3 regions of the Streptomyces sp. NPDC047453 genome follow, and region 2 is predicted to be linked to each of the others. Evidence: riboswitches for the same ligand, from Rfam matches in the RefSeq annotation. Region 2 holds a riboswitch; each other region holds the start of a gene.
The links. A riboswitch is a leader RNA that binds a small molecule or an ion and turns the genes downstream of it on or off. The one in region 2 is predicted to bind thiamine pyrophosphate.
Positions count from the first base shown of each region.

Region 1: it holds a riboswitch for thiamine pyrophosphate, as region 2 does, so the genes downstream of both, thiC (phosphomethylpyrimidine synthase ThiC) here and thiO (glycine oxidase ThiO) in region 2, are expected to answer to the same signal.
Region 3: it holds a riboswitch for thiamine pyrophosphate, as region 2 does, so the genes downstream of both, ABZ818_RS30290 (thiamine ABC transporter substrate-binding protein) here and thiO (glycine oxidase ThiO) in region 2, are expected to answer to the same signal.

Region 1 covers NZ_JBEYTS010000045.1:7,854-13,671, reverse strand. Annotated here, with positions in the region: gene ABZ818_RS29515 (metallophosphoesterase) at 1-607, shown strand, start outside; gene ABZ818_RS29510 (hypothetical protein) at 789-1,649, shown strand; gene thiC (phosphomethylpyrimidine synthase ThiC) at 2,014-3,846, opposite strand; TPP riboswitch at 3,839-4,016, opposite strand; gene ABZ818_RS29500 (YibE/F family protein) at 4,088-5,554, shown strand; gene ABZ818_RS29495 (SsgA family sporulation/cell division regulator) at 5,658-5,818, opposite strand, start outside.
Region 2 covers NZ_JBEYTS010000001.1:559,530-565,347, forward strand. Annotated here, with positions in the region: gene pknB (Stk1 family PASTA domain-containing Ser/Thr kinase) at 1-683, opposite strand, end outside; gene ABZ818_RS02495 (thiazole synthase) at 791-1,585, opposite strand; gene thiS (sulfur carrier protein ThiS) at 1,589-1,789, opposite strand; gene thiO (glycine oxidase ThiO) at 1,786-2,952, opposite strand; TPP riboswitch at 2,950-3,061, opposite strand; gene ABZ818_RS02510 (hypothetical protein) at 3,115-3,534, shown strand; gene ABZ818_RS02515 (FAD-dependent oxidoreductase) at 3,564-4,793, shown strand; gene ABZ818_RS02520 (helix-turn-helix domain-containing protein) at 4,860-5,225, shown strand; gene thiE (thiamine phosphate synthase) at 5,366-5,818, shown strand, end outside.
Region 3 covers NZ_JBEYTS010000048.1:12,196-18,013, reverse strand. Annotated here, with positions in the region: gene ABZ818_RS30300 (ABC transporter ATP-binding protein) at 1-74, opposite strand, end outside; gene ABZ818_RS30295 (iron ABC transporter permease) at 76-1,713, opposite strand; gene ABZ818_RS30290 (thiamine ABC transporter substrate-binding protein) at 1,761-2,837, opposite strand; TPP riboswitch at 2,919-3,024, opposite strand; gene rlmN (23S rRNA (adenine(2503)-C(2))-methyltransferase RlmN) at 3,057-4,163, opposite strand; gene ABZ818_RS30280 (hypothetical protein) at 4,289-4,606, opposite strand; gene ABZ818_RS30275 (hypothetical protein) at 4,800-5,207, shown strand.

The sequences.
Region 1 (5,818 bases), on a different contig from region 2:
CGGCTACTGCAAGGCCCTCATGGGCAACCACGAGCTGCTGCTGCTCGGCGCCAAGCGGTTCGGCGACACCCCCGTCAACTCCGGCGCGGGCACCGCGACCTTCCAGGCGGCCTGGCTGCTCAACGGCGGCCAGAAGTCCGACATGGACCGCCTCCGGGACCACCACCTCCAGTGGATGGCCCGGCTCGACGCCGTCGAGGCGGTCGACGGCTACCTGCTCGTGCACTCCGACACCACCTCCTATCTCGACTACGGTGCCTCGATCGAAGAGGTCAACGACACCGTCCGCGAGACGCTCACCCGCAACGACGCGAACGAAGTCTGGGATCTGTTCCGCAAGTTCACCAAGCGCTTCTCCTTCCGCGACGAGGGCGGTGCCGACGCCGTGCGCTCCCTGCTCGATACGTACGGCGGCACCCGCATCGTTCACGGCCACAGCCCCATTCCCTATCTGCTGGGCGAAGTCGGCTCCGAGGAAGGCGAGGAGTCCGCGGGTCCGGTCGTGGAGGGACCGCACATCTATGCCGACGGACTCGCCATCGCGATGGACGGCGGCGTAACCATGGCCGGAAAGCTGCTGGTCCAGCAACTGCCCCTCGACATCTGACCGTTCACCGGGCAGCCCGCCTGTCGAGACGACCGCGCAGGTCGGCACCCAATTTGTGGAAACCCCCTGTCACCGCGCGCCGTCACGGCTCTACCATCGGCTTATCCGTAGCAGGCTCCCCTCCGTTTCTGCCCGACGGCTCGCCGCCATGCGAGCCCCAAGCCCTACGGAGCATCGGGGGATGCACATGAACAGCGTTCCGCAGCACCTGCTGAGCGAGGACCGCCAGGAATACGAGCGGATCCTCGATGAGGCGCTGCGCTCCGCCCCACACCACCCGGAACTGGCCGCTGCCGGACAGCGGCTCAACTCGGAACAACTGCGCACCATGGCGCTGAGCGCCACCGCTGTCATAACGGCGGCCGCGTCGACCGAGTACCACCACTACGTCAAGGTCCGCGAGGAACTGCGCCGACCGGCGCCGGCCGTCCCGCCCTCCCTCATCGAGGCCGACTCGGCCGAGCCGGGCGGGCTCGCCCGACCAGCCGCCACCTTGGACGAGGTCACCGAGGCCCACGGCGCGGGCGCGGGCGCCGTCGTCGCGGTACTCGCCCCCGTACTCGCCGGGACCGCCGCGGCCCTCTTCCTGCTCGTCGGCTACATCCTGAGGATGCTGGACCCGACCCAGGCGTTCGCCCAGTCCATGATCACCGCGGGCTGGGTGTTCGGTGCCCTGACCGCGGCCGCGATCCTCGTCGCCGCCGCCGGGCTGCTGCTCACCGCGCTGCGCAACCGCCCCTCGCTCGACAGCGGCGCCTACGCCGAACTGGGCGAGGAGGTTGCCCAAGCCAGGGAAGCCTGGGAGGAGGCCCTGCTCGAACGGGGCATCCTGCCGTTCCTGCGCGACGCGCTCGCCGACCCGCGCTCCCCCGCACCAGGGCATACGGGGCCGGCGTCACCGACCGGCCGCATGCCACAGCTCGGCTACGGCCGGCCAGGTTTCAGCAGCCCGGACGACGGGGCCCCGAGCCGCCGCCCGCGCTTCTCCAGTCCCGACTTCAGCAGCCCGGACTACGGAGGCCCGGAACACCAACCGGAGTAACCAGCGCCCCGCGCTCCCACGCCGAGGGCGACTGCTCGCCCCCGAGGGCCCGGCGCGCACCCCGCCACCCCGTCCCGCACCCACCGGGCCGGGGCGCCGGGGACGCCCGCACGAACGCAGGCTCTCCATCGAGTACGAGCAGCCTGCGCCGTGCCCCGGAGCCCAACTTCTGGGGCTGCATACGACACTTCCATCGCTGTCGCTCCAGCAGTGCTCATGGCGGCGCCTCTCCCTGCTCACTACCGGCCTGTGCCGGTTTCCGGGGGAGACCGTAACCGCGGCCTCTGGCAGAGGGCGGCGCCGGGACTACAGCAAAGGGAGCGGTGCCTTGGCGCGCTCGCCGAGAGCACCGCCCCACCATGCATCAGTCGGCGATCGGCAGGTACACCCGGTTCCCCGCCTCCGCGAACTCCTTCGACTTCTGCAGCATGCCCTCAGCGATCTCCTCCGCCGTGGCACCCTCAGCCGCTGCACCGCCGAACCGCTCTGTGATGCTTTGGCTAATCTTCATCGAGCAGAACTTCGGGCCGCACATCGAGCAGAAGTGAGCCGTCTTGGCGGGTTCCGCCGGGAGGGTCTCGTCGTGGAACTCCCTTGCCGTGTCCGGGTCGAGGGAGAGGTTGAACTGGTCCTCCCACCGGAACTCGAAGCGGGCGTCGGACAGGGCGTCGTCCCACTCCTGCGCGCCCGGGTGCCCCTTGGCGAGGTCGGCCGCGTGGGCGGCGATCTTGTAGGTGATGACGCCGGTCTTGACGTCGTCGCGGTTGGGCAGGCCCAGGTGCTCCTTGGGCGTGACGTAGCAGAGCATGGCCGTGCCCCACCAGGCGATCATCGCGGCGCCGATGCCGGAGGTGATGTGGTCGTACGCCGGGGCGACGTCCGTCGTCAGCGGGCCGAGCGTATAGAACGGAGCTTCATCGCAGATCTCCTGCTGAAGGTCGATGTTCTCCTTGATCTTGTGCATCGGGACGTGGCCCGGGCCCTCGATCATGGTCTGTACGTCCAAACGCCTGGCGATCCGGCCGAGTTCCCCGAGCGTGCGCAGTTCCGCGAACTGCGCCTCGTCGTTGGCGTCCGCGATCGAGCCGGGCCGGAGTCCGTCGCCCAACGAGTACGTGACGTCGTAGGCCGCGAGGATCTCGCAGAGCTCCTCGAAGTTCTCGTAGAGGAACGACTCCTTGTGGTGCGCCAGGCACCAGGCGGCCATGATCGAGCCGCCGCGCGAGACGATGCCGGTCTTTCGGTTCGCGGTCAGCGGCACGTAGGCAAGGCGTACCCCGGCGTGGACGGTCATGTAGTCCACGCCCTGTTCGGCCTGCTCGATGACGGTGTCCTTGTAGATCTCCCAGGTCAGTTCCTCGGCCTTGCCGTCCACCTTCTCCAGGGCCTGGTAGAGCGGGACGGTGCCGATGGGGACGGGGGAGTTGCGCAGCACCCACTCACGGGTGGTGTGGATGTTGCGGCCGGTGGAGAGGTCCATGACCGTGTCGGCGCCCCAGCGGGTCGCCCAGGTCATCTTCTCCACCTCCTCCTCGATGGAAGAGGTCACCGCGGAGTTGCCGATGTTGGCGTTGACCTTCACCAGGAACCGCTTGCCGATGATCATCGGCTCGATCTCCGGGTGGTTGACGTTGGCCGGCAGCACCGCGCGGCCCGCCGCGATCTCCTCGCGGACGGTCTCGGGAGCGACGTTCTCCCGGATGGCCACGAACTCCATCTCCGGCGTGATCTCCCCGCGGCGCGCGTAGGCGAGTTGCGTCACCGCTCCTCCGTCGCGGCCGCGGCGCGGCTGGCGCGGCCGTCCCGGGAACACCGCGTCGAGGTTGCGCAGACCGCCGCGCGGCGAGGTGTGCTTGATCCCGTCGTCCTCGGGGCGGACGGGACGGCCGGCGTACTCCTCGGTGTCGCCGCGGGCCACGATCCAGTTCTCCCGCAACGGCGGCAGGCCCCTGCGGACATCGGTTCCCACAAGTGGATCGGTATACGGGCCGGAGGTGTCGTACAGCGTGACCGACTGCCCGTCGGTGAGGTGCACCTGACGGACCGGCACTCGCAGATCGGGACGTGAGCCCTCCACGTAGCCCTTGTGCCAGCCGCTGGACTTTCCGGCCTCCCCGTCGGAAGCGTCGGAAGTGATCCGCTCCGCGTCGCTGGAGATCTGCTTGGAGGCAGGCGTGCGTACGTCCTTGTTGGTCATGAGACCTACTCCCTACGCCGGCATTACCCGGTAACAGGTTCGGCGGTCGACGCAGCGGTATCCGTCTGCCGGCGTTTCCTGTGAAACATCGCACGTTCCACGTGAAACATCGCAAAGACGGAGGTCAGCGCCCTCTCAGCCCGGTGCTCCGAGCTCCCGCGTGTGCAAAGGTGCCCCCACGCTAGCGTCATTTGTGGCGCGGTGAACAGTGGGCCTGTGCCGTTCTTGCGATGATCGGGCGGTGACCACGACAGAGCAGTTCCCCCATCCGCCGCCCGAACCCCGACGCGGAGAGGACTTCCGGCACGGCCAGGAAGCCACCGCCGCCGGCCACGGACACGGCCCCGCGACCGGCGGCGGCCACGGCCCGGGGAGCAGTGCCGGGCACGGTCCGGGAAGCGGTGGCGGGCACGGGCACGGCCACAGCCACGGGCCGGCCGCACCCGTGTCGAAGCACCTCCGCAAAGTGATCGCGGCGATCCTCATCCCGTTCGCCGCCGTGGTGGCGGCCGGACTCGCCGTGCTGTGGCCGGGTGGCGCCCCGTCGCACGAGCGCACCGGCGTGGGCTTCGACCGGCAGACCCAGCAAGCCACCGTCGTCGAGGTGCTCGAGGTCAGCTGCCGGTCGGTGAACGGCTCCGGGGACACACCGACCGGCGACACCTCCACCGCCGAAGGGTCCTCCGCACAGCAGCAGCAGTCCGGGAGCTGCAAGAAGGCCACGATCCGGGTGGACACCGGCAACGACAAGGGCCGTACCTTCACCGAGGTCGTACAGCCCGACCAGTCCCGGCAGCTGCACCAGGGCGAGAAGGTCGTGGTCGCCTACGAACCCTCGGCACCCAAGGACTTGCAGTATTCGGTCACCGACATCAACCGGCACTTCCCGATGGCGCTGCTGGCCGGTCTCTTCGCACTCGCCGTCGTGGTCGTCGGGCGGATGCGGGGCGTCATGGCGCTGGTCGCGCTGGCCATCAGCTTCCTGGTGCTGAACCTCTTCGTCCTGCCAGCGATCCTGCAGGGATCGAACCCGCTGGTCGTGGCGGTGGTGGGAGCCAGCGCCATCATGCTGATCGCGCTGTACATGTGTCACGGCCTGTCCGCCCGTACCTCGGTCGCGGTGCTCGGCACGCTGATCTCGCTCATGCTGATCGGCTTCCTGGGCTCGCTGTTCATCGGCTGGGCCGCGCTGACCGGCAACACCGACGACAGCACCGGTCTGATCCACGGCCTGTATCCGTCGATAGACATGAGCGGCCTGCTGCTCGCCGGTGTCATCATCGGCTCGCTCGGCGTCCTGGACGATGTGACGGTGACACAGACCTCCGCGGTCTGGGAGCTGCACGAGGCCAACCCCGCGATGGGCTGGCGCGGGCTGTACCGCGCGGGCATCCGCATCGGACGCGACCACATCGCCTCCGTCGTCAACACCCTCGTCCTCGCGTACGCGGGTGCCGCGCTCCCGCTGCTGCTGCTGTTCTCCATCGCGCAGAGCAGCGTGACGACCGTCGCCACCAGTGAGCTCGTCGCGGAGGAGATCGTGCGCACGCTGGTGGGCTCCATCGGCCTGGTCGCCTCCGTGCCGGTCACCACGGCGCTGGCGGCACTCGTGGTCTCGGCCGACCGCCCGGGACGGGCGCAGGCCGCGGCACAGGCCACCCTGCCCGCTCCGGCGCGCGGTGGAAGGGGCAGGCGCCGCAGGCGCTGACTCCGTGTGCGGGGGCCACTTGGGCGGCCGACGAAGCGTTCCTGCACCCCCTGAGGCCGTGGCGACGCGTTACACCACCGCCCGCGTCCGCTGCCGTGACGCCTCAGCCCGCGCTCTGTTCCTCCGCCAGGATGCGGTCCAGGGCTTCGTCGAGGTGGGCGTCGAAGTCGGCCAACGCACCCTCCTGGCCCAGGGGCACCAGCTTGTCCGTACGGTCCAGGAACGCCACCAGCGGCGCCGTCGAGGAGCGGAACAGCGCCCGGT
Region 2 (5,818 bases):
TGCTGGTACAGCACCTGGGCGGGGGACTCCCCCTGGTGGGGCTTGCCGCCGGTCAGCATTTCGTACAGCACGACCCCGCACGCGTACACGTCGACCCGGGGGTCGGCGGTGCCGCGCTCGATCTGCTCCGGCGCGAGGTAGGAGACGGTGCCGAGGACGGCACCGGTGGTGTTCGTCACCGTGTCCACGGACCGGACCAGCCCGAAGTCGGCGACCTTGACCCGGCCGTCGTCCCCTATCAGGACGTTCTCCGGCTTCATGTCGCGGTGCACGAACCCGGCCCGGTGCGCGGCCCCCAGCGCGGCGAGCACCGGCTCCAGGATGTCCAGCGCCGCGCGCGGCTGGAGCGCCCCGCGCTCGCGCAACACGTCGCGCAGGGTGCAGCCGGCCACGTACTCCATGGCGAGGTACACGTACGACCCGTCCGTGCCCTGGTCGAAGACCTGCACGACGTTCGGGTGGGCCAGCCGCGCGACCGACTTGGCCTCCCGGATGAACCGCTCCACGAACGAGCCGTCGGCCGCGAGCGCGGGGTGCATCACCTTGAGCGCGAGGACCCGGTCCAGGCGGGTGTCCAGGGCCCGGTAGACCGTGGCCATCCCGCCGACGGCGATCCGCGCGTCGACGCGATAACGGCCGTCGAGCACCTGCCCGACGAGAGGGTCCTGAAGGGTCGTATCCACGCAGGCGAGTCTACGAGCCGCCACGGACACACTCGGATTTCGGACGCTGTCGCGGCAGGACTGAAGCCGACCTGTGACGCGGCCCACGCACCCGTGAGAGGAGGCGCCTAGAACGCGGGCCGCTCCGGGTCCAGTCTGGCCAGGCCCTCCGCCGGGGACGACGCCTCCGCGAAGTGCCGCTTGGGGATCCGCCCGGCCAGCCGGGCCAGCCGCCCCGCCTCCACGGCGGACCGCATCGCCGCGGCCATCATCACCGGCTCCTGCGCCCGCGTCACCGCGGAGGCGAGCATCACCCCGGCACACCCCAGCTCCATGGCCAGCGCCACGTCCGAGGCCGTACCGGCCCCGGCGTCCAGGATCACCGGCACGCGCGCGTGCTCCACGATCAGCTGGAAGTTGTGCGGGTTGCGGATGCCGAGCCCGGACCCGATGGGCGAGCCCAGAGGCATGATCGCGGCGCAGCCCGCGTCCTCCAGCTTCCGCGCCAGCACTGGATCGTCGTTCGTGTACGGCAGCACCGTGAAACCGTCGTCGACCAGCGTCTCCGCCGCGTCCAGCAGCTCGATCGGGTCCGGCAGCAGCGTGCGCTCGTCGGCGATGACCTCCAGCTTGACGAGGTCCGTGCCCAGCGCCTCCCGCGCCAGCCGGGCGGTGAGCACCGCCTCACCCGCGGTGAAGCAGCCCGCCGTGTTGGGCAGCACCCGGATCCCGAGCGACTCCAGCACCGACAGCACGGAGCCGTGCACCGAGGGGTCCACCCGCCGCATCGCGACCGTGGTCAGCTCCGTGCCGGAGGCCGTGAGCGCCCGCTCCAGCACCTCCAGGCTCGGCGCGCCGCCGGTGCCCATGACCAGCCGGGAGGTGAAGGCCGTACCACCGAGGACGAAGGGATCGTCGGCCATGGCTCAGCCTCCCTGGACGGCGGTCAGCACTTCGACGCGGTCGCCCTCGGCCAGGGCCGTGGACGACCACCGCGCGCGCGGGACGACGGTCTCGTTGAGGGCGGCGGCCACCCCGGAGGGCGCCGCGCTCAGGGTCCGTACGACGGTGTCGAGGGACGTGCCGGGCGTGACCCGGCGGGGCTCGCCGTTGACGGAGATGTTCATACGGGCTGCTCCGTGAGTGCCGTGGCGTGAAAACGCCTGGGGGAGAAGGGACGCACCTCGTCCGGCAGCTCGCCGGTGGTCAGGACGTGCGCCATGGCGTCACCGGTGACCGGCGTGAGCAGCACGCCGTTGCGGTAGTGCCCGGTGGCCAGCAGCAGGCCGTCCAGCCCGGTCGGGCCGAGCAGCGGTGCGTTGTCGGGGGAGCCGGGCCGCAGTCCGGCCCGGGTCTCCGTGAGCGGCAGCTCGGTGATCCCGGGCACCAGCTCGTGCGCGTCGCGCAGCAGCTCGTACACGCCGCCCGCCGTCACCGTCGTGTCCCAGCCCAGCTCCTCGCTCGTGGCCCCGACGACCAGCTCGCCGCTGAGCCGCGGCACCAGGTAGACCTGGCTGCCGCGCACCACGGCCCGCACGGTACGGCTCAGGAACGGCGCGTACCGCTTCGGCACCGCCAGCCGCAGCACCTGCCCCTTCACCGGCCGCACCGGTGGCAGCACGTCGTCCGGGACGCCCGCGAGCCGTCCGCTGTGGCTGCCCGCGGCGAGCACCACCTGGTCCGCGGTCGGCGCGGTGCCGTCGCGCAGCACACAGCCCGTGGCGCGGTCGCGGGCGACGGTGAGCCGCTCGGCCCAGCCGCGGTGGAAGACCACGCCCGCCCGCTCGCAGGCCGCGACCAGGGCGCCGGCGAGCCGCCGCGGGTCGATCTGGTGGTCGCCGTCCACCCGCAGCCCGCCGCGCACGCCCGGCGCGAGCATCGGCTCGAGCCGGCGGCACTCCCGTCCGGACAGCCACTCGGAGTCCAGGCCCGAACGGCGCTGAAGGTCGTGCAGTTCCCGCAGGTGGGCGCGGTCGTCGGCGTCCAGCGCGACCGCGAGGGTGCCGCAGCGGCGGTAGCCGAGGTCGTGGCCGGTCAGCTCGGTCAGCTCGGCCACGAAGTCCGGGTAGCGGCGGGCGGAGGCCAGGTTGAGCCCGAGCAGGGTCTGCTCGCCGTAGTGCAGTTCGGTGACGGCGGCCAGCATCCCGGCGGCCACCTGTGCGGCCCCGCCGCCCGGCTGGGGGTCCACCACGGCCGTGGCGAACCCGCGCTGCGCCGAGCGCCAGGCCGTCACCAGCCCGATGATGCCGCCCCCCACGACGAGGACGCCTGACGTACGTGGCAACGACATGGGCGTCCAGCCCCTCCCTTCGCCGGCATGACCCGGATCAGGTTCGTACGGTCGGAGGCCGCCAGCCTCCCTCTCAGCCCGGTGCGTCCGGGCTCCCGCGAGTGCTTGTACGGTGGCCACCCTAGCCCGCAGAGCATTGCCCCGGTAAGGGAGCCTCCCGCCATGACCCGCCCGCCCGTCTCCCGCCACGACTCTCGGGCGGGTGGCTCCGCCCGGCCCTCTTCCTCGCTCGACGGCCGCGTTCTCGCCCCGGTCGCCGACCAGGCCCCGGGCCAGGTGGGCACGCGCACCCGCTTCATGTATCACGAGCGGAACGGGGAGATCTGGGCCGAGTACGCGGGCGGCGACGTCGTACGCGGCCATTTGGTGGGTACCAGGGAAAGTGACCGGCTCGACTTCCGGTACGTCCAGCTCAAGCAGGACGGGACCACCTCCTCCGGGCACTGCGTGTCGACGGTGGTCGAACTGCCCGACGGGCGGGTGCGGTTGGAGGAGACCTGGCGCTGGGAGTCGCAGCCCGGCAGTGGGACGAGCGTGGTGGAAGAGGTTGTGGAGCAGGTCACCTCGCACGCTCCTGACTGACGGTTTGTCAGGTGACTTATGGTGATCAGGTGAGCGACCAGACGCAGGAGCAGGGCACAACAGGGCCGCGGCGCGTGGTCGTCGCGGGCGCGGGCATGGCCGGCGTGCAGACCGCGGTCGCCCTGCGCGAGCAGGGCTTCACCGGCACCGTGACACTGATCGGCGCCGAACCCCACCAGCCCTACGACCGGCCGCCGCTGTCCAAGGCCGTCCTGCTCGGCAAGGCCGAGGGCTCCGCCTTCGACATCGACTTCGAGGCGCTCGGCCTCGAACTGCGGCTCGGCTGCGACGCGCTGGCCGTGCGGCCCGACCCGCATGTGCTGGAGACCTCGGCGGGGCCGGTGCCGTACGACGTGCTCGTCCTGGCCACCGGTGCCGAACCGATCCGGCTGCCCGGCGTGGAGGGAGTCCCCGGGGTCCACCTGCTGCGCACCCTGGACGACGCCGAACGGCTGCGGCCGGTGCTCACCGAGCAGCACGACATCGTGGTCGTCGGCGCGGGCTGGATCGGCGCCGAGTTCGCCACCGCCGCGCGTGAGGCGGGCTGCGCCGTGACCGTCGTGGAGGCCGCGGACCGGCCGCTCGCGGGGGCGCTGCCCGCGGAGGTGGCCGCGCCGATGACCGCCTGGTACGCCGACAGCGGCGCCGAACTGCGTACCCGCGCGCGCGTGGAGCGCGTCGAACCCGGCGCGGTGGTGCTCGACGACGGCACGCGGCTGCCCGCGGGCGCCGTCGTGGTCGGCATCGGCGCGCGCCCCGCCACCGGCTGGCTGGCCGGCTCGGGCATCGAGCTGGGCCGGCACGGGGACGTCCTGGCCGACGACCACCTGCGCACGTCCGTGCCGGACGTGTACGCCGTCGGCGACTGCGCCTCCTTCCCCTCGGGACGGTACGGCGAGCGCCTGCTGATCCACCACTGGGACAACGCGCTCCAGGGCCCGCGCACGGTCGCGGCCGACATCGTCGGCCTCACCCCCGTGGTCTACGACCCGGTGCCGTACTTCTGGTCCGAGCAGTTCGGGCGCTTCGTGCAGTACGCCGGCCACCACACGTCGGCCGACACCGTCGTCTGGCGCGGCGATCGCACCGGACCTGCATGGACGGTCTGTTGGCTCCGCGAGGGCCGGCTCGTCGCTCTGCTGGCCGTCGGCCGACCGCGGGATCTGGCGCAGGGGCGGCGGCTGATCGCGTCCGGCACGCCCATGGATGCGCGGCTGCTGGCGGACCCGGCGAAGCCCCTGAAGACGGCGACGGCGTGAGGCACGCGGCCCCGGGTGGACGGGCCTGGCTTCCGAGTGTCAGTGGCAGATGGCACGCTTGTTTCCGTGACCGAGATTGACACGAAGATCGATGCTCTCGTCCCTGCCTGGCTCACCCTTCCCGACATCGCCGAACAGCTCGGCGTCGAGGTGACACGTGTGCGTCAGCTGGTCAAGGAGGGCCAGCTCATCGCCGTACGCCGGGGTGAGAACCGCGCACTGCACGTCCCCGCCGCCTTCATCGACGGCGACAAGGTCGTCAAGGGCCTGTCCGGCACCCTGACGCTCCTGAGGGACGACGGCTTCACGGTCGAAGAGATGATCGAATGGCTGTTCACCCCCGACCCGACCCTGCCGGGCACCCCCGCCCAGGCCCTGAGTGAGAACCGCGGCACAGAGGTGAAGCGCCGCGCCCAGGCCCTCGCCGTCTGACCCGGCCATCCGCCTGCGCACCCGGCCCCGGCCTCCGGCCGGGGCCTCGGTGTTCCCGCAGGCCGGGCCGGCGGGGCGGGTAGGGTCCGTCCGAGTGGTCGGACGAGCCACCCAACCGACGAGCCGGGGGGAACCCGCGTATGCCTGAGACCGCCGCCATGGCCGACGCCCGTGACCGGCTCGGTGACGCGCGCCTGTATCTGTGCACGGACGCCCGGAGGCGGCAGGGGGACCTGGCCGAGTTCCTGAACGCGGTGCTGGCGGCGGGCGTCGACATCGTGCAGTTGCGGGACAAGGGCATGGAGGCCGGGGAGGAGCTGGACCGGCTGGCGGTGTTCGCCGACGCCTGCGCCCGGCACGGCAAGCTGCTCGCGGTCAACGACCGGGCGGACGTCGCCCACGCGGCCCGTGCCGATGTGCTGCACCTGGGGCAGGGGGACCTTCCCGTGCCCGCCGCCCGCGCGATCCTCGGCGACGGCGTCCTGATCGGCCGGTCCACGCACGCCGAGGACGAGGCCGCCGCCGCGGCCGTGCAGGACGGCGTGGACTACTTCTGCACCGGACCCTGCTGGCCCACGCCCACCAAGCCCGGC
Region 3 (5,818 bases), on a different contig from region 2:
ACCGACAGGTCGACCGCGTCCAGTGCGGCGCGCCCACCGAAGCGCACGGTCGCGGCCTCAAGGCTCAGCAGCATCTCAGAACTCCCCGCTCCGGTCGGTGCGCAGGCGTTCCAGCACCAGCAGCGCCACCGCGCACACCACCATCAGAATCGTCGAAAGGGCCATCGCCTGGCCGTAGTTGAGGTCGCCGGGCCGGCCGATCAACCGCGCCACGGCAACCGGCAGCGTCGGACGGTCGGGCCGCGCGATGAACACGGTCGCCCCGAACTCCCCCAGTGACACCGCGAAGGCGAACCCGGCGGCGATCAGCAGTGCCCGCCGTACCAGGGGCAGGTCGACCTCACGCCACACCCGCCACGGCGAGGCCCCGAGCACGGCCGCCGCCTCCCGCAGCCGTACGTCCACCGCGCGCAGCACGGGCAGCATGGTCCGTACGACGAAGGGCACGCCGACCAGGGCCTGTGCCAGCGGGACCAGGATCCAGGACTGCCTGAGGTCCAGCGGCGGGCGGTCGAGGGCGATCAGGAAGCCGAAGCCGACGGTCACCGCGGAGACCCCGAGCGGCAGCATCAGCAGCGCGTCGAAGCCGCGTACGAGCCGGCCCGCGATGGGGGTCCCCCCGTGGGAGCGAAGGCGAGAATGGGGGAGGCGGGTGAGGGCCGCGGCGGCGAGCGCGCCGATCACCACGGCGATGGCGGTCGCCGCGGCGGCATAGCTCAGGGAGGTGCCGAGGGCGTCGATCGGCGCGACCAGGAAGGTGCCGCCGTCCGCGTTCGTCAGCGCCCTGTAGTAGCCGAACCCGGGCGCGGTGAGCGACCGCTGCACCAGCACGGCGAGCGGCAGCACGACGAGGACGGCGATGGTGGCGAGGACCCCGGCCAGCAGCGTCCACTGCCCGGCGCCGCGCGGGCGGCGGGCGGTCAGCGAGGCGTCCACCAGCTTCAGCGCGGTCTCGCGTCGCCGTACGGTCCAGGCGTGCACGGCGAGGATCGCGCCCACCGCGGCGAACTGGAGGATCGTCAGGACCGCGGCGGTGGCCAGGTCGAAGATCTCGGACGTCTGTCGGTAGATCTCCACCTCGAGGGTGGAGAAGGTGGGGCCGCCGAGGATCTGCACCACACCGAAGGAGGTGAACGTGAACAGGAAGACCATGAGTGCGGCGGCGGCGACCGCGGGCGCCAGCGCGGGCAGGGTGACCTTGCGCCAGGCTGCGAGTGGCGAGGCGCCGAGCATCCCGGCCGCCTCCTCCTGGCGCGGGTCGAGCCCCGCCCACAGACCGCCCACGGTCCGTACGACGACGGCGTAGTTGAAGAAGACGTGGGCGAGCAGGATCGCCCAGACCGTGGTGTCCAGCCGTACGCCCCACAGTTCGTCGAGCAGGCCGCCGCGCCCGACCAGCGCGAGGAACGCGGTGCCGACCACGACCGTGGGCAGCACGAACGGCACGGTCACGACGGCCCGCAGAACCTGCCGGCCGGGGAAGTCGAGGCGCGCGAAGACATAGGCGCCGGGCAGGGCGACGAGCAGGGTGAGCACGGTGGAGGCGAGCGCCTGCCAAGTGGTGAACCACAGGACGTGCCGGATGTCGGACTGTCCGAGCACATCGGCGATCCGCCCCAACTGCCAGGCCCCGTCGGCCTCCAGGCCGCGCCGGACGATCGCGGCCACGGGGTAGGCGAAGAACACCGCGAAGAACGCGACGGGCACGGCCATGAGACCGAGCCGCGCCGCGTTCCCCGTCCGGCGGCCGCGTCCGCGGCCTACCTGAGGACGAGCGAGGTCCACGACTTGACCCACTGGTCACGGTTGGCGGCGATCTCGGCGGGGGCCATGGTCTCGGGGTCCTTGGCCTGGGGGCCGTACTGCACGAACTCCGGGGGCACCTGGGCGCCTTCGCGCACCGGGTAGACGAACATGTTCAGCGGCATGTCGTCCTGGAACTTCTTGGTGACCAGAAAGTCCAGGAAGGCCTTGCCGCCCTCGGTGTTCCGGGCGTTGCTCAGCAGTCCGGCGTACTCGACCTGACGGAAGCAGGTGCCCTGCGCGACGCCGGTCGGCGCGGTCTTCGGCCGCCGGTCGGCGTAGATGACCTCGGCGGGCGGCGAGGAGGCGTAGGAGACGACGAGGGGACGGTCGCCCTTGGCCTTCCGGCCGCCGGCGGAGCCGGAGAACTCCTGGTTGTAGGCCTGCTCCCAGCCGTCGACGACCTTGACGCCGTTGGCCTTGAGCTTCTTCCAGTAGTCCTGCCAGCCCTTGTCCCCGTACTGGGCGGCGGTGCCGAGCAGGAAGCCGAGGCCGGGTGAGGAGGTGGCGGCGTTCTCGGTGACGAGGAAGTTCTTGTACTCCGGCTTGACCAGGTCGTCGAACGAGGCGGGCGGGGTCAGCTTGTGGTCGGCGAAGTACTTCTTGTCGTAGTTGACGCAGATGTCGCCGGTGTCGATGGGCGTGACCCGGTGCTTCGCCTCGTCGACGCGGTACTGCGGCAGGATCAGGTCCGAACCCTTCGGCTCGTACGACTGGAACAGCCCGTTGTCCAGGGCGCGCGACAGCAGCGTGTTGTCGACGCCGAAGAAGACGTCACCCTGCGGGTTGTCCTTGGTGAGGATGGCCTTGTTGACCGCCTGGCCGGCGTCGCCGTCCTCGAGGACCTTGACCTTGTAGCCGGAGCTCTTCTCGAAGTCCGCGATGACGCTCTTGGAGGCGGCCCACGAGTTGTGGCTGACCAGGGTCACCGTCCTGGAGCCGGCCGAACTCTTGTCGCCCGGCGACGAACCGCACGCCGACAGCGTGACCAGGCCGAGCCCGACCGCCACGACAGCGAACGTCTTGGTGTGCACTGAAGTCCTCCTGGGGGTTGGCCAGGAAGAGACGCGGCCCTGCCCGGGATCCGCGAGGGACACCCGGGCAGGGCACAACAGCTTGAGTGATGACCGAACTTCCTACCCAGAATGACCTGGGCGAGGTTCAGAGGGTCTGCGGCCGGTGCCGCACTCTCAGCGCTGTGGCGCTCCCCTGTCGGAATATGAAGATGTGTGCGGTATCAGCCTACCGTCCGGCTACCTTTCGGTGGCAGCCAGCTGACCGCAGGCGCCGTCGATCTCCTGACCGCGGGTGTCCCGGATGGTCACCGGCACACCGTGGGCGGCGATCGCCTCGACGAACGCCTTCTCGTCCTCGGGGCGGGACGCGGTCCACTTGGAGCCGGGCGTCGGGTTCAGCGGGATGAGGTTGACGTGCACCGGCCTGCCCTTGAGCAGCCGGCCGAGCCGGTCGCCGCGCCACGCCTGGTCGTTGATGTCCCGGATCAGCGCGTACTCGATGGACAGCCGGCGCCCGGACCTGGCGGTGTACTCGAATCCGGCGTCGAGCACCTCGCGTACCTTCCACCGCGTGTTGACCGGGACGAGCGTGTCGCGCAGTTCGTCGTCCGGTGCGTGCAGGGAGATGGCGAGCCGGCACTTGAAGCCCTCGTCGGAGAACCGGTGGATGGCCGGGACCAGGCCCACCGTCGAGACGGTGATCCCGCGCTGGGACAGGCCGAGCCCGTCCGGCTCGGGGTCGGTCAGGGCGCGGATGGCGCCGACGACGCGGTTGTAGTTGGCGAGCGGCTCGCCCATGCCCATGAAAACGATGTTCGACAGGCGAGCGGGACCACCGGGGACCTCTCCGTCCCGCAGGGCGCGCATCCCGTCCACGATCTGGTGCACGATCTCGGCGGTGGACAGGTTCCGGTCGAGCCCGGCCTGTCCCGTGGCGCAGAACGGGCAGTTCATGCCGCAGCCCGCCTGCGAGCTGATGCACATGGTCACCCGGTCCGGGTAGCGCATGAGCACCGACTCCACGAGCGTGCCGTCGAACAGGCGCCACAGCGTCTTGCGGGTGGTCCCCTGGTCGGTCGACAGATGCCGTACGACCGTCATCAGCTCGGGAAGCAGCGCCTCCTGGAGCTTGGCGCGGGATCCGGCGGGGATGTCGGTCCACTGCTCCGGGTCGTGCGCGTACCGCGCGAAGTAGTGCTGCGCGAGCTGCTTGGCACGGAACGGCTTCTCGCCGATCGCGGCGACGGCCTCCTTGCGCTCGGCAGGCGACAGATCGGCAAGGTGCCGCGGCGGCTTCTTGGCACCGCGCGGGGCGACGAAAGTGAGTTCTCCGGGCTTAGGCATGGCTGTACCAGTGTCGCAGATCAAATCCGGTGACCTGCGGCTGCCGGTCGCTACGACTGTCGTTAGTGGTCGTCACCGGTCGCCCCTGAGCAGCCTCGGACGGCCCAGAGACGGCCCAGCGAAGATCACTCGTCGGCGGCCCGCCACTCATCGAGCTGGACCTTGACCTGGTGGTTGTGGGCGGCGTGCCAGATGACCTCCCCACTGACGAAGGCCCTGAGGGCTGGGAGGTCCATCCCGAGCGGCATGGCCGTGATCTCCGCCAGCGCTATGGCGTACGGCACGCCGTCTATACGTATGAAGACCCCGAAGCGCTGGCGACCGATGACCTCCCCGGTGATCCGGGCCTCGACGGGCAGAGCCGCGACGGTTGCCTCCCAGCTCTCCCGCACCAAGTCCGCGGCCGGCACTTCAGGGACCGCGGGCCAGGCGTACTCATCCATCGGCAGATCATGACGCCCTGGGACCGGTGCTTAGAAGATGCGGGCGGACCCCTCGTACCTCAGGCCGACAGGCTTGCGCCACCGCCGCGGCGGGCTAGTGGGAGCCGCCGTCGTTCGCCCTCGTTGCCGTCAGCGTTGCTGTCGGCCCGGCCCGCGTGGGGGTGCGCCTACGATTCCCACGGAAGATCGGCTCTTGGCAGGCACGGTGATGCTGGTCCAATGGGAGGGCGACAAGATGGGCGTTTTCGTCTCCATCAGGGGCTGGCTGGAGTGCGACGAGCAGCAGCTCGCCGCCGTCCGTCAAGTGATCGCGGGGCATTCTGACGGGCACTACAGCGGCGGCTGGGGCTTTCCGGCCCGCCACTTCAACTGGACCTACTACGTGTTCTACGGCGGCGATGTTCGTGAGTCGGCTGTGGACTGGTTCATGGAGCAACTGCGGTCCATAGCCGCGATCCCTGCTTCCGACGAGGACGGGGACCGGGTTCGCGGACTCTTTGTAGCCAGCAGCGAGGTGGCTCAACAGGTCGAGTGGCAGGTGAGGGGTGGATCTGTGACTACCCGGCCGACGGATCATGGACTTGGCTACCTGGCCGAATAGCACGGGGCTGCGCGCTGCGGGCGTCACCACCGCGGCCAATGAGCCGCACGACACCCGCTTTAGGAGTTCGATCCACACCTGCCCCTGGGGGCGTCGTCGCCCAGTGTGATGGCCGGGCAGTAACGCCGGCGTATGCCACCGTCCGGCCGCGTTGATGTCAGCCGTGGATGTCAGGATGGGCGGGACTTGCGTGTCTGGCGGTGTCTGACAACATGACGCAGCAGGAGCGCAGCCCAGGCAACGAAGCCCACCAGCCCTCCAAGGCGGACCCACAGCGGACTAGCTGTACTGGCGGCCGTCCACCCGAACCAGACGAGGCTCAGCACCATGTAACCGGGGCGTTCAACCAGGGATTGTTTCCGGTCCTGAGACATGCACCGCTCCCTTCCCGTGCAGCGTGATCGTCGCACAGAAGGCGGCATGTGAAGAGACCAGGCGTGAACTCAGGCTCGGAGCGGCGCCCACTTTCGCGGAAAGAAACGCCCCATCTTGCCGTACCGCCACCCCTACGCGGAAACCCGTCAGGCCTGAGGGCGCTGACCTGGGGTTTCACTGCTGGCGGCGGTGGCTCGTCTGTCACTGTCGGTCGCCGTTGGTCGACCTCGGGAGGC